Regions from separate parts of the Pseudomonas sp. NPDC090755 genome, predicted to be linked through region 1. Evidence: predicted binding sites of a transcription regulator. Region 1 holds the regulator's gene; the other holds the start of a gene.
The links. The regulator FliA, encoded in region 1, starts transcription of late flagellar genes. The targets are predictions, from matches to a motif close to CTAAAGTTTNNNNNNNNNNNGCCGNTAA.
Positions count from the first base shown of each region.

Region 2: the regulator FliA is predicted to act here: its motif matches at 5,779-5,806, upstream of flgM (flagellar biosynthesis anti-sigma factor FlgM).

Region 1 covers NZ_JBIVXC010000014.1:8,357-15,905, reverse strand. Annotated here, with positions in the region: gene ACIQUS_RS19345 (flagellar motor protein) at 1-278, opposite strand, end outside; gene ACIQUS_RS19340 (chemotaxis response regulator protein-glutamate methylesterase) at 278-1,390, opposite strand; gene ACIQUS_RS19335 (chemotaxis protein CheA) at 1,436-3,652, opposite strand; gene ACIQUS_RS19330 (protein phosphatase CheZ) at 3,665-4,453, opposite strand; gene ACIQUS_RS19325 (chemotaxis response regulator CheY) at 4,473-4,847, opposite strand; gene fliA (RNA polymerase sigma factor FliA) at 4,952-5,692, opposite strand; gene fleN (flagellar synthesis regulator FleN) at 5,689-6,522, opposite strand; gene flhF (flagellar biosynthesis protein FlhF) at 6,642-7,549, opposite strand, start outside.
Region 2 covers NZ_JBIVXC010000010.1:188,827-196,375, forward strand. Annotated here, with positions in the region: gene ACIQUS_RS16650 (3-methyl-2-oxobutanoate dehydrogenase (2-methylpropanoyl-transferring) subunit alpha) at 1-442, opposite strand, end outside; gene bkdR (Bkd operon transcriptional regulator BkdR) at 645-1,130, shown strand; gene ACIQUS_RS16660 (glutamine synthetase family protein) at 1,347-2,588, shown strand; gene ACIQUS_RS16665 (MFS transporter) at 2,682-4,028, shown strand; gene ACIQUS_RS16670 (flagellar brake protein) at 4,087-4,830, opposite strand; gene ACIQUS_RS16675 (flagella synthesis protein FlgN) at 4,911-5,378, opposite strand; gene flgM (flagellar biosynthesis anti-sigma factor FlgM) at 5,424-5,741, opposite strand; gene flgA (flagellar basal body P-ring formation chaperone FlgA) at 5,916-6,668, opposite strand; gene ACIQUS_RS16690 (chemotaxis protein CheV) at 6,738-7,549, shown strand, end outside.

The DNA.
Region 1 (7,549 bases):
AGGCCTTCCTTGCGCGCGGTCAGGCTCCAGTTGACCACCCGGTCGATGCCACCGGCCAGGTCGATACGCGGCGGAAAGAGAATCCAGCGCACGATCTGCAGCGCCCGCTTGAAGGCGCTCATGGGCGTTTGCAACAGCGCCGCGGCCAGGGTACCACCGAGCACGATCAGGGCCGCCGGGCCGTTGATCAGGGCCGTCAGGTGGCCGCCTTCGAGGAAGTTGCCACCGACGATGGCAACGAACGCCAGGATGATGCCGATAAGGCTCAGGACATCCATCAGACGCACGCCTCGACCAGGTGCTTGCCGATCTCGTCCAGGCTGTAGACCGCATCGGCCAGGTTGGCCTTGACGATGGCCATGGGCATGCCATAGATCACGCAACTGGCTTCATCCTGGGCCCAGACCGTGCTGCCGCCCTGCTTGAGCAGGCGCGCGCCTTCACGACCGTCGGCGCCCATGCCGGTGAGTACCACCGAGAGCACCTTGTCGCCGTAGGATTTGGCCGCGGAGCCGAAGGTGATGTCCACGCATGGCTTGTAGTTCAGGCGCTCGTCACCTGGCAGGATCTTCACCGCACCGCGTCCGTCGACCATCATCTGCTTGCCACCGGGTGCCAGCAGAGCGAGGCCCGGACGCAGCATGTCGCCGTCCTCGGCTTCCTTGACGCGGATCTTGCACAGCTTGTCCAGGCGCTCGGCAAAAGCCTTGGTGAAGGCTGCCGGCATGTGCTGGATCAGCACGATCGGTGCCGGGAAGCTGGCCGGCAGCTGGGTCAGGACCCGCTGCAGCGCCACCGGCCCACCAGTGGAGGTGCCTATGGCCACCAGCTTGTACGGCTTGCGCTTGGGCGCCGGCGAGGTCGCGGCCGCTGCACGCACCGGCGCGCTGGCGCGCGGCGCGGGGCTGGTGCCCAGGCTGCTGACGCTCGGCGCTGGGTGCGCGGCCGGCTGCGGTGCCGGCGCGGGACTGGCGTAGGCACTGGAGCGACGGTTGCTGCGGGAAATGGTATGGACCTTTTCGCACAACAGCTGCTTGACCTTCTCCGGATTGCGGGAGATGTCTTCGAAGTTCTTCGGCAGGTAATCGACGGCCCCGGCATCCAGGGCATCGAGGGTTACCCGCGCGCCTTCGTGGGTCAGCGAGGAGAACATCAACACCGGGGTCGGGCAACGCTGCATGATGTGACGCACAGCGGTGATGCCATCCATCATGGGCATTTCGTAGTCCATGGTGATGACATCGGGCTTGAGCGACAGTGCCTGGTCGATCGCTTCCTTGCCGTTGGTCGCGGTGCCCACGACCTGGATAGTCGGGTCCGCTGAAAGAATTTCCGAGACACGGCGGCGGAAGAAACCGGAATCATCCACCACCAGGACCTTGACTGCCATAAACACTCCATTAGGGGGCGCGGCGTGCGGGCCGCGCCACCAGAATCAAATACGCCGGGCAGCGTAACGCTTGAGCATGCTCGGTACGTCGAGGATCAGCGCAATGCGCCCGTCACCGGTGATGGTGGCGCCCGACATGCCCGGCGTGCCCTGGAGCATCTTGCCCAGCGGCTTGATGACCACTTCTTCCTGGCCCACCAGTTGATCGACGACGAAGCCGATCCGCTGGGTGCCCACCGAAAGGATCACCACGTGGCCCTCGCGCTGCTCTTCATGAGCGGCGGAACTGACCAGCCAACGTTTGAGGTAGAACAACGGCAAGGCCTTGTCGCGCACGATCACCACTTCCTGGCCGTCGACCACGTTGGTGCGCGACAGGTCCAGGTGGAAGATCTCGTTGACGTTGACCAGCGGGAAGGCGAAGGCCTGGTTGCCGAGCATGACCATCAGGGTCGGCATGATCGCCAGGGTCAGCGGCACCTTGATGACGATCTTCGAGCCCTGGCCCTTGGCCGAGAAAATGTTGATCGAGCCGTTGAGCTGGGAAATCTTGGTTTTCACAACGTCCATGCCCACGCCACGACCGGACACGTCGGAGATCTCGGTCTTGGTCGAGAAACCCGGGGCGAAGATCAGGTTGTAGCAGTCCGACTCGCTCAGGCGATCGGCCGCATCCTTGTCCATCAGGCCCTTCTCTACCGCCTTGGCGCGCAGCACGTTGGGATCCATGCCCTTGCCGTCGTCGGAAATCGACAACAGGATATGGTCGCCTTCCTGCTCGGCCGAGAGCACCACCTTGCCACCCCGGGCCTTGCCCGACGCTTCGCGTTCTTCAGGGGTTTCGATGCCGTGGTCGACGGCGTTGCGCACCAGGTGCACCAACGGGTCGGCCAGGGCCTCGACGAGGTTCTTGTCCAGGTCGGTTTCTTCACCGACCAGTTCCAGGTTGATCTCTTTCTTCAACTGCCGGGCCAGGTCACGAACCAGGCGCGGGAAGCGCCCGAAGACCTTCTTGATCGGCTGCATGCGGGTCTTCATCACCGCGGTCTGCAGGTCGGCGGTGACCACGTCCAGGTTCGACACGGCCTTGGACATGGCCTCATCGCCGCTGTTCAGGCCCAGGCGCACCAGGCGGTTACGCACCAGCACCAGTTCGCCGACCATGTTCATGATCTCGTCCAGGCGCGCGGTATCGACCCGCACGGTGGTTTCCGCTTCGCTGGCGGCCTTGTCGGCAGCCGGGGCGGCCTGTCGGGCCGGCGCGGGCGCAGCCGCCTTGGTCGGGGCGGCGGCAGGCACTGGTGCGGCGGCAGGCTTGGCCGCAGCCGGTGCGGGTGCAGGTGCGGGCTTTGCAGCTACAGCCGCAGTTGCAGCCGGAGCAGCGGCAACGCTGTCGGGCGCGAACTTGCCCTTGCCGTGCAGTTCATCGAGCAGCGCTTCGAACTCGTGCTCGGTGATGTGATCGTCAGCAGCGGCCGGCGCCGACGCCTGGGCCGGTGCCGCAGCCGCGGGCAAGGCGTCGACGGCGAAGGTACCCTTGCCATGCAACTGGTCGAGCAGCGCCTCGAACTCGTCGTCGGTGATCTCGTCGCTATCACTCTGGGCGGCCACGGGCGCAGGCGCCGGAGCAGCCAGCCCCTCGGGAGCGAACTGGCCCTTGCCGTGCAATTGGTCGAGCAGCGACTCGAACTCGGCGTCGGTGATTTCGTCGCTGGCGGCGGCAGGTGCCTGCACCTGTGCTTCAGCTTCGGCCTTGACCGCGTTGAGCGAGTCGAGCAACTGTTCGAATTCAGTGTCGGTGATGTCTGCTTCGGCTTGCGCCTCGGGCGCGGCCTCGACCACCGGCTCAGGCGCCGGTGCCTGCTCGGCGCCACCCGGCTCGGCCAGGCGCGACAGCGCCGCCAGCAGCTCAGGGGTGGCCGGGGTGATCTCACTGCGCTCGCGCACCTGGCCGAACATGCTGTTGACCGTGTCCAGGGCTTCCAGGACCACGTCCATCAGCTCGGCGTCGACGCGACGTTCACCCTTGCGCAGGATGTCGAAGACGTTCTCGGCGATATGGCAGCACTCCACCAACTCGTTGAGCTGGAGGAAGCCGGCGCCCCCTTTTACAGTGTGAAAACCGCGAAAGATCGCATTGAGCAGGTCGGCATCATCGGGACGGCTTTCCAGCTCGACCAGTTGCTCGGACAGTTGCTCAAGAATCTCGCCGGCTTCTACCAGAAAATCCTGGAGGATTTCTTCATCGGCGCCGAAGCTCATTAAACGTGCTCCCTAAAAACCCAGACTGGACAGCAGATCGTCGACATCGTCCTGACCGGACACGACGTCTTCACGCTTATCGGCATGAATCTGCGGACCTTCACCCCGAGTCGGATGTTTTTCTTGATCTTTTTCAGCACGCAGCTGCTGGTGGTCATGTTCGATACCGGCAAAACGGTCGACTTGACTGGCCATCAGCACGAGCTTGAGCAGATTGCTTTCTACTTCGGTGACCAGCGCGGTGACGCGCTTGATCACCTGACCGGTGAGGTCCTGATAGTCCTGAGCCAACAGAATGTCGTTGAGGTGGCCGGCGACCTTGCGGTTACCCGCCTCGCTGCGCGTCAGGAAACTGTCGACGCGCCGGGCCAGCTCGCGAAACTCAGGCGCCGCCACTTCGCGGCGCATGAAGCGCTGCCAGTCGACACTCAAGGCCCGGGCTTCGTCGCTCAGCTCGTTGAGTACCGGCGTGCTGGCCTCGACCAGGTCCATGGTGCGGTTGGCCGCACCCTCGGTCAGCTTGACCACATAGGACAGGCGCTCGGTGGCGTCGGTGATCTGCGACACTTCCTCGGCCTGCGGCATGTGCGGGTCGATCTGGAAACTGACGATCGCGCTGTGCAGCTCGCGGGTCAGTTTGCCGACTTCCTGGTACAGGCCACGGTCTCGGGTCTGGTTCAGCTGATGGATCAGTTGCACCGCGTCGCCGAATTTGCCTCGCTCAAGGCTGTCGACCAGCTCCTGGGCATGTTTTTTCAGCGTCGACTCGAACTCGCCCAAGGATGAATGTGATTGCTCCATAGCGCCCCCGTGGCGAGTCTTAGCTGTTCACGCGCTCGAAGATCTTCTCGATCTTTTCTTTGAGCACCTGTGCGGTGAACGGCTTGACCACATAGCCGTTGACGCCGGCCTGGGCCGCTTCGATGATCTGCTCGCGCTTGGCCTCGGCAGTCACCATCAGCACCGGCAGGTGCTTGAGGCGTTCATCGGCGCGCACTTTGCGCAGCAGGTCGATACCGGACATGCCAGGCATGTTCCAGTCGGTCACGAGGAAATCGAAATGACCGCTTTCGAGCATCGGCAACGCGGTGTTGCCGTCATCGGCTTCCTGGGTGTTGGTGAAGCCCAGGTCGCGCAGCAGGTTCTTGATGATCCGCCGCATCGTCGAGAAATCGTCGACGATGAGGATTTTCATGTCTTTGTTCAATTAGACCTCCAAGCAGTCTTAGACGCGCTCAGCGCTGAACGCGCATTCAATCAATTCGGGTAATGCATTTCGCGACTGCATCGAACCTGCGTTCAACGCGCCCGCCATTCTCCCAGGCGACTGCGCAGACGCGCCGCGCACTGGCTGTGCAACTGGCTGACACGTGACTCGCTGACCCCCAGCACCTCGCCGATTTCCTTGAGGTTCAGCTCCTCGTCGTAATACAGCGCCAGTACCAGACGCTCGCGCTCCGGCAGGTTGGCAATGGCCTCGGCCAGGGCCTTCTGAAAGCGCTCGTCTTCCAGGTCGCGCGAAGGCTCGAGCTGGGCACTGGCGCCATCCTCGTGCAGGCCTTCATGTTCGCCGTCCTGCAACAGGTCGTCGAAGCTGAACAGGCGGCTGCCCAGGGTGTCGTTCAGAATCCCGTAGTAATCATCGAGACTCAATTGGAGTTCGGCAGCAACCTCGTGATCTTTAGCATCGCGGCCGGTTTTTGCTTCAATGGCGCGAATCGCGTCACTGACCATGCGGGTGTTGCGGTGCACCGAACGCGGTGCCCAGTCGCCCTTGCGCACTTCATCGAGCATTGCCCCGCGGATCCGGATACCGGCATAGGTTTCGAAACTGGCACCCTTGCTCGCGTCGTACTTGTTGGCGACTTCGAGCAGGCCGATCATCCCGGCCTGGATCAGATCCTCCACCTGCACACTGGCCGGCAAGCGCGCCAGCAAGTGGTAGGCGATGCGCTTGACCAGGGGCGCGTAGCGCTCGATCAATTCGTATTGGGCATCGCGTGAAGCCTTGCAGTACATCCGGTATCCGCTGGCATTCATAGCACAGGTCCCGCACTCGTCGGCTGCACCAGGCGCTCGACGAAAAACTCAAGGTGGCCACGCGGGTTGGCAGGCAGCGGCCAGCTGTCGACCTTCTGGGCAATGGCCTTGAACGCCAGCGCGCACTTGGAGCGCGGGAAGGCTTCATAGACCGCACGCTGCTTCTGCACCGCCTTGCGCACGCATTCGTCGTACGGCACCGCGCCGACGTATTGTAGGGCCACGTCCAGGAAACGATCCGTGACCTTGGTCAACTTGGCGAACAGGTTGCGCCCTTCCTGCGGGCTCTGCGCCATGTTGGCCAGGACGCGGAAACGGTTCATGCCGTAGTCGCGGTTGAGCAGTTTGATCAGCGCGTAGGCGTCGGTGATGGAGGTGGGCTCGTCGCACACCACCAGCAGCACTTCCTGGGCCGCGCGCACGAAGCTGACTACCGAGTCACCGATACCCGCAGCGGTGTCGATCACCAGCACATCGAGGTTGTCGCCGATTTCGCTGAAGGCCTGGATCAGACCGGCGTGCTGGGCCGGCGCCAGGTGCACCATGCTCTGGGTGCCGGAGGCAGCCGGCACGATGCGCACGCCGCCCGGCCCCTGCAACAACACGTCGCGCAGTTCGCAGCGGCCTTCGATCACATCGGCCAGGGTCCGTTTCGGGGTCAGGCCCAGCAGAACGTCGACGTTGGCCAGACCCAGGTCGGCGTCCAGCAGCATGACCCGACGGCCAAGCTCTGCCAACGCCAATGACAGGTTTACCGACACGTTGGTCTTGCCGACGCCACCTTTGCCGCCAGTTACGGCGATCACCTGTACGGGATGCATGCTACCCATGTTTGTTCATTACCTTGTCTTGCTTAGACCGAGGCCACATGAACGGCTGCGCTTTCAACACCTGAAAAATGCATGGCAGACCATCTATGCAGATACTTTGCAACGTCTTCACAATCACCTCAGCCGACACGTTTGCCGGAGCTGTGGTAGAGATCAGCGAACATATCGGCCATGGCCTCTTCGCTGGGCTCGTCCTGCATCTGCACGCTCACGGCGCGGCTGACCAGCTGGTGGCGGCGCGGCAAGTGCAGATCGTCAGGAATGCGTGGCCCGTCAGTAAGATAGGCCACTGGCAGTTCATGACTGATGGCCAGGCTCAGGACTTCGCCCAGGCTGGCCGTTTCATCGAGTTTGGTCAGGATGCACCCGGCCAGTCCGCAGCGCTTGTAGCTGTGGTAGGCGGCGGTGAGCACCTGCTTCTGGCTGGTCGTTGCCAGCACCAGGTAATTCCTGGCGGCAATGCCGCGACCGGCAAGGGTCTCCAGCTGCATGCGCAGGGCCGGGTCGCTGGCCTGCAGGCCGGCGGTATCGATCAGCACCACGCGCTTGCGCAGCAGCGGCTCCAGCGCCTGGGCCAGGGACTGGCCCGGGTCGACGTGGGTCACCGAAACGTTGAGGATCCGCCCCAGGGTCTTGAGCTGCTCCTGGGCACCGATGCGGAAACTGTCCATGCTCACCAGGGCCAGGTTCTGCGCGCCGTACTTGAGCACGTAACGCGCCGCGAGCTTGGCCAGGGTCGTGGTCTTGCCCATGCCGGCCGGGCCGACCATGGCAATCACCCCGCCCTCTTCGATCGGCTCGATTTCCGGCACCTCGATCCGCCGTGCCAGGTGCGCGAGCAGCATGCGCCAGGCATGGCGCTGCTCATCGATACCGACGGTCTGGTCGAGCAGTTCGCGCGCCAGCGGACCGGACAGGCCGATACGCTGCAGGCGCCGCCAGAGGTTGGCCTGTTGCGGCTGGTTGCCTTGCAGCTGGCTCCAGGCCAGGGAGCCGAGTTGAACTTCGAGCAGCTCGCGCAGACCGC
Region 2 (7,549 bases), on a different contig from region 1:
CCACCAGCGACACATTGCGGGCCATGAGGATGCTTTGCTGGCGGTAGGTGGGGAAGCACATGTCGGTGCGGTTCAGGGCCATGGCCTGACCTGCGCCGATGGCTTCCTCTCCCAGGCTCTGCATGTAGAAGGACATCTTCTTCTGCCGCTGGGCGACCACCATGCGGCTGTCGAACAGCCGGGTCTTGAGCATGGTGCGCATGCCTTCGCGCAGGATCTCGGGGCTGATGTCCTCGGCCCAGGGGCCCAAGGCATTGCCTTTATCGTCCAGCACCCGGATCAGGCTATAGGAGATATCGGCGGTATCAGCGGCTTCTACATCGACGGGAGGTTTACGGACCTGACCGGCATCGTTCAGACGCAGGTAGGAAAAATCAGTCTGGCAGCCTGGCCGGCCGGTAGGCTCGGGCACATGCAGACGCAGGGGGGCGTACTCGTTCATGCTTTTTTACGCTCGCTCTGTCTTGTGTTTTTGTTGAGCTTTGAAGCGGTCGCTACTCAAACCCCGGCTTGTGACCAGGGAGTCAGTCTTGCCCTACATGATATTCCGGCGCCTGAAGAATATTTTTCTCAAGTTCATTGCCTTTGCGCGGGCTTGCGGATAAACATTCCTTATAAAGACAAAAAACAGGTGAAATTCTCTCATGCGTAAACTGGATCGCACCGATATCGGCATTCTCAACAGCCTTCAGGAAAATGCCCGGATCACCAATGCCGAGCTGGCGCGCTCGGTCAACCTGTCGCCCACCCCCTGCTTCAACCGGGTCAAGGCCATGGAGGAACTGGGCGTGATTCGCCAGCAGGTGACCTTGCTGGCGCCGGAGGTGTTGGGGCTGGACGTCAATGTGTTCATTCATGTCAGTCTCGAGAAACAGGTGGAGCAGTCGTTGCACCGTTTCGAGGAAGAGATCGCCGAACGCCCGGAGGTCATGGAGTGCTACTTGATGACCGGCGACCCGGACTACCTGCTGCGGGTGTTGCTGCCGAGCATCCAGGCACTGGAGCGTTTTCTCGACTACCTGACCCGCTTGCCCGGGGTGGCCAACATCCGCTCCAGCTTTGCCCTCAAGCAGGTGCGCTACAAGACCGCGTTGCCGTTGCCGGCCAATGGCCTGACCTTGCCGGGGTGACGTTGTCGAAAATAACGATCAAACCCGGGTCGAGGTGCTTGAAATTCCGAACGCCCGGTGCCTATGTTGTAGCTGTCGCCGTACACGGCATGCGAAAACAACAAGGATAGCGTCATGACGACCAGTGGCCAGTGCTCCCTCGCCGAACGATTGAATGGCATCGATGAAGTCGAGTGCGTCACGCCCGACCTCAACGGCATACCGCGCGGCAAGGTCATGACCGCTGCGGGCTTTCTCGAAGGCCGGCGCTTGCAGATGGCCCGTGGAGTGCTGTTGCAGTGCATCATGGGCGGCTACCCGCCCGCCCGTTTCTATGGCAGCGATGATGGCGACCTGGCCCTGGTGGCCGACGCCCAGCAGATCCACCGCCTGCCCTGGAGCGACGAGCCTCGCGCCCTGGCGATTTGTGATGCGGTCGAATTGAATGGAGACAGTTCAGGCCTGTCGACCCGTGGCCTGCTCAAGGCGGTGATCGCCCGTTATGCCGCCCGTGGTCTGGCACCGGTAGTGGCCACTGAGCTGGAGTTTTTCGTCTTCGCCCCCAACAGCGACCCGACCCAGCCGTTCCTGCCACCTGTAGGCAAGGACGGCCGCCGTGAAGAGGGGTACTCGGCGTTCAGCGTCAGCTCCAACAACGGCCTGCGTCCTTTCTTCACCGAGGTGTATCGCTGCATGGCGGCCCTGGGGTTGCCCCGCGATACCTTCATGCACGAGATGGGTGTCAGCCAGTTCGAGATCAACCTGCTGCATGGCGACCCGCTGCTGCTGGCCGACCAGACCCTGCTGTTCAAGCACCTGCTCAAGGAAGTCGCCCTCAAGCACGGCCTGACCGTGGTGTGCATGGCCAAGCCGCTGGCGCATACGCCGGGCAGTTCCATGCACATCCATCAAAGCGTGGTGGAGATCGACAGCGGGCGTAATGTGTTCAGCGATGCCGCCGGCAAGCCGACCGCAACCTTCCACCATTTCATCGGTGGTCTGCAGGCGTGCATGGCCGACTTCACCGCGCTGTTCGCCCCCAACGTCAACTCCTACCAACGCCTGTGCCATCCCTACGCCTCGCCCAACAACGCCTGCTGGTCCGAAGACAACCGCGCCGCCGGCCTGCGTATTCCGGCAAGCGCTGCGGTGGCGCGGCGGGTGGAAAACCGTCTGCCAGGTGCCGACACCAACCCTTACCTGGCCATTGCCGCCAGCCTTGCCGCAGGCCTGTACGGTATCGAACAGCAACTGCAACCGACGCCGGCGATCCAGGGTGAATTCGAGGTGCCGGATCATTTGAGCCTGCCCTGTACCTTGCATGCCGCGCTCGAGCGTCTGAAACGCAGCGAACTTGCACGGGAGTTGTTCGGCAAGGAATTCATCGATGGCTACATCGCCACCAAGACCCTGGAGCTGAGCAGCTTCTTCGATGAAATCACCCCGTGGGAGCGCCGTGTGCTGGCAGCGCAGGCCTAGCCTTTTTTTACGCCCCAGGTCTGCAGCAGCGCTAATTTCACTTATGCTTTCAAGCAGTTTTTCCACCTGCTCAAGGAGCCCTACGGGACGCTGATGCGACAGATCTGGAAGTCTTTTCGCGCGCTGTATTTCGCTGCGCTGATGATGTTGATCGGCTCCGGCTTGTTGAGTACCTACCTGGCCCTGCGCCTGGCTGCCGATCATGTCGATAGCCTTTGGGTCGGTGCACTGATGGCGGCCAACTACTTCGGTCTGGCCCTGGGCGGCAAGATCGGCCACCGGCTGATTGCCCGGGTCGGGCACATCCGTGCCTATGCCGCCTGTGCCGGGATCGTCGGCGCGGCGGTGCTCGGGCACGGGATGGTCAGTTGGTTGCCGGCCTGGCTGGTGCTGCGGGTGATCGTCGGCCTGGGGATGATGTGCCAGTACATGGTCATCGAGAGCTGGCTCAACGAGCAGGCCGATGCCAAGCAGCGGGGCGCCGTGTTCAGCGGCTACATGATCGCGTCCTACCTGGGCCTGGTGCTCGGCCAGCTGATCCTGGTCGCCCATCCGCAGCTCGGACCGGAACTTCTGATGCTGGTCGCCATGTGCTTTGCCCTGTGCCTGGTGCCGGTGGCGCTGACCCGGCGCATTCACCCGGCGGCATTGCGTCCGGCGCCGCTGGATCCGCGCTTCTTCATCAAGCGGGTGCCACAGTCGCTCAGTACCGTGCTGGGCTCGGGGCTGATTGTTGGCTCCTTCTATGGCCTGGCTCCCCTGTACGCGGCCAAGCAGGGGCTGAGTACCGAACAGGTCGGTCTGTTCATGGGCTGCTGCATCTTCGCCGGCCTGCTGGTGCAGTGGCCGCTGGGCTGGTTGTCGGACCGCTACGACCGCGCGGTGCTGATCCGTAGCGTGGCCATCGGCCTGGCAATTGTCGCCTTGCCCTTGGCGATCATGCCAGTGGTGCCGCTGGTGGTGTTGTTTGCCGCCGGGTTCGCCGTGTCGTTGCTGCAGTTCTGCCTGTATCCGCTGGCGGTGGCCTTTTCCAACGACCATGTCGAGAGCGAGCGGCGGGTGTCACTCACCGCCATGCTGCTGGTGACCTACGGTGTCGGCGCCAGTATCGGGCCGCTGGTGGCGGGGGTGCTGATGAAGGTACTGGGCACCCAGATGCTCTACGCCTTCTGCGCGTTCTTCGCCCTGGTGCTGGTGTGGAGGATTCGTCCGAAAGCAGTGACCGGCCTGCACCAGGTCGACGATGCACCGCTTAACCACGTGGCCATGCCGGCGGCCGGTTCGCCGCTGTCGGCAGCGCTGGACCCACGGGTCGATGAGCAGGTCGTGCAGGAGCAGATGCAGGCGCCAGTGGCCGCCGAGGACACCGAGGCGGAAGACGAACAGGTGGAAGAAGAGGGTGATGCGGGTGAGTCGGGGGAAAAACCGGCACCGGTGTGATGCCGCTGCCGGCAGGCTGCGATCGATCGCAGCCTCGTTCCTCGGCAGCGGCTACACCTCAGTAGTCGTCTTTATCGAAACGCCGCGCTTCACGTTGCAGCTGATACACGAAGGTCTCGACCTTGCGCTGCATCTGTCCGCTGATGTTGTGGAAGCGCACGCCGGCGAAGGTGGTGTTGAAGCGCTCTTCGAAATGCAGGTGGCGCAGTTCCACTTCAACCTGGGTCAGGCCCAGTGGCGTACCGGTGGCGAACTTCTCGTACACCTGGCCCAGTTGCAGGCGCTCTTCGACATTCCCTTCAAAGCGCAGCTTGCAGCCGGTGGCGGAGATGTCCAGCAGTTTGCCACGCAGCTCACCCTTGCCCTTGAGCTTGTCGCCATCGAGCTTGATGTCGACCAGTTGCGACAGCTTCAGCGCAGCACGGAAGGCATTGCGCCGCTGGTGATAGGCCACCTCGGTCGGCAACGCGCCACGGTAGCAGCGGTGGCCGTCGACCTCGCTGATGGTCTGCGGGGTGTTGCATTCCCAGGCAATGCGCACGCCGTCATGAAAGCCCTCGACCCGGAACGGCTCGCCATTCTCGAGAAAGCGCTCGCCGTCGCGGGGCACCATTTCGTCCAGCGACAGGCGATTGCCTTCGCGGTCGACATCGACCACATAGCTCTGGAAGCGCTGGCTGCGTTCGTGGAAGGTGATGATCAGCGGGTCATGGCTCTCTTGCAGTGACCGCAAGTTGGCGGCAATTTCCAAAGGGGTGGTCAGCACCTTCGGAGGCTGCGGAGCTTCTGCTTCATTCAACACGGGTAGTCAATCTCCAGGCAAAAACGACACACGCAATTAACGGCATTTTGCCAGTATGTTCCGTGCCTTGATACAGGGAATCAAGCCTGACTAAGCGCCCGTGGCTTGGCAAGGGGGGAGGTCGAGCCGCGGCTGTCATACAGCGACGGTGATTCGCCACCCATGAGGATTCTCAGCTGGTTGGCCGTGGCGCCTTGCTGGATCTGGATCAGCTGGCCGTTGCGCGCATTGAGCGCCTGGCACTCGGCGAGCAGTTTGCCCAGGGCATCCAGTTGTTGCAGGAGCCGCTCGCCCGCCTGCGAGTGGCTGGCCAGTTGTACGACACCGTCACGGTCCTGGCTCAGGCCGAGGCTGGCGAGCAGTTCGCTGCGCCGCCGACCTTGCTGATCGAGAAGAATCACCAGCGACTGCTTGCGCGCGAGGATGTCTTCCAGCAGCGGCATGTCGCGGCCGTGCAGGGCAATCGACTCGGTCTGCAGCAATTCGAGCAGTTGTTGCGCTGGCGCAAAATCGTCTTCGATCAGTTGCAGCAGGGTAATGTCGTGCATGGCTGGCTCTTGGTTTCCGGCGTCCTGAAGTCAGCGCGCCTGGGGCTAGCGCTGGGCTTCGAAATCTAGCAGTTTGCTGGCAACGCGGTTGCTGTCGACCTGGTAGCTGCCGTTGGCGATGGCCTGTTTCAACTCCGCCACCCGGGCGCTGTTGACAACCGGCTGCTCGCGCAGCTTGTCAGTGACCTGTTGCAACTGCTGGGCCTCTTGGCTGAGGTGTACGGTTTCGCCGCTGGCGCTGCCCTGAACGACACTGTCGCTCTTGGCCGCGGCATTGCTGGCGGTGCTTTCCTGGCTGTTGCCAGTGCGCACGCCGCCGGCAACCGACGGAGAGTTATTCAAACGACTGAAGTCGATGACCATGATCAAAAAACCTCTGGGTATTTGGACGCTTGCCTTGTTTTCGGCCAACCCGAAAGAAACTTTAGGCGCAATTGCACGGCAATCTGCACGGCAGGCTCAAGCGCTGGGCTCCCAATCGGACACAGTTTAGGAAAAGCGCTTGCCGATCGCCAGGGTTGTTCGCAGGTCTGCTGTCTACATGGCCACTTCCACCTGTCCCGGCCCTGTGACCCTGGCCTTGACCACGCGTTTTGAATTGAGGTTGCGCACCCTGATCTGTTCGCTCTGGCCGCCCTTGCTCAGGGCTTCGCCCGGCATGCGCACGCTGAGGCTGCCGCTGCGGGCGGTGATGACCACCTGATCGCCCTTGCGGATGACGTCGGCCTGCTCCAGGTGCTGGGGTGTCAGCACCTGGTCCATGACCGTCGGTCGGATAACCTTGAAGCCGATGGCCTGGTCCAGGCTGGACAGGAAACCCTGGTTCAGCGTGCCGACGTCACGCTCGCGCAGGATGACATCCTGCTCGCCGACAATGCTCTCGCGCTTGAGCGGGCGAGCCACGGTCACCACATTGCGAAACAGGCGGACCTGGGCCGGTACGAACACGGTCCAGGGGGCGGCGCCTTCGCAGCGAACCCGCACGGTGACGCGTCCCAGTGGCTGTGCCGGGCTTTCCAGGCTGGCATCCAGCTGCCGGTCGCAAAGCGGCATGCGCAGACGCGGATCGAGGGTGTTGACCTGGATTTCGTAGCGGCCTTCGGTCTGGCTGCTGGCCAGATAATCTTCAACGGTGAATTCAAGAAACCCCTGGGTGACACCGATAAGCTGTTCAGGCAAGGTGAACGCGTCAGCCAGGGTTCGAACGCCAGGAACCAGCAGGCCCAGCGCAGCAAGGAGGCCGGGCAGTTGGCGGGTCAGGCGTCGGAAAAATGTCGTTTTCATGTTCATGCGATTAAAAAAAGCAAAGCGCGTGCCGACTGGGTACGTGGCTCGAAGCGTTTGGTGAAGGAGTCTGGCATGGCGGGTGTAATGGATTCGGTGAACCAGCGCACGCAACTGGTGGGGCAGAACCGCCTGGAGCTGCTGCTGTTTCGCCTCAATGGCGATCAGTTGTACGGGATCAACGTGTTCAAGGTGCGGGAGGTACTGCAGTGCCCATCGCTGACCGTGATGCCCAGGTCCAACCCGGTTGTGCGCGGTGTCGCGAATATCCGAGGAGCAACCATCCCGATCCTGGATCTGGCGATGGCGACCGGCATGCCCGGTCTGCGTGAAGAGACCAGCAACAGCTTCGTGATCATCACGGAGTACAACACCAAGACCCAGGGTTTTCTGGTGCACTCGGTGGAGCGCATCGTCAACATGAACTGGGAGGAGATCCATCCGCCACCCAAGGGCACCGGGCGCGATCACTACCTGACCGCGGTGACCCGGGTCGACGGCAAGATGGTCGAGATCATCGACGTGGAGAAGATCCTCGCCGAAGTGGCACCGACTTCCGAATCGATCTCCGAAGGCGTGGTCGATGCCGAGGTGCAGGACAAGGCAGTGCTGTTGCGGGTGCTGACGGTCGATGACTCGTCGGTGGCACGCAAGCAGGTCAGTCGTTGCCTGCAGACCGTCGGGGTCGAAGTGGTGGCGCTCAATGATGGTCGCCAGGCGCTGGACTACCTGCGCAAGCTGGTGGATGAGGGCAAGCGGCCGGAGGACGAGTTCCTGATGATGATCTCCGACATCGAGATGCCGGAGATGGATGGCTACACCCTGACCGCCGAGATCCGCAGCGACCCGCGCATGCAAAACCTGCATATCATCCTGCATACTTCGCT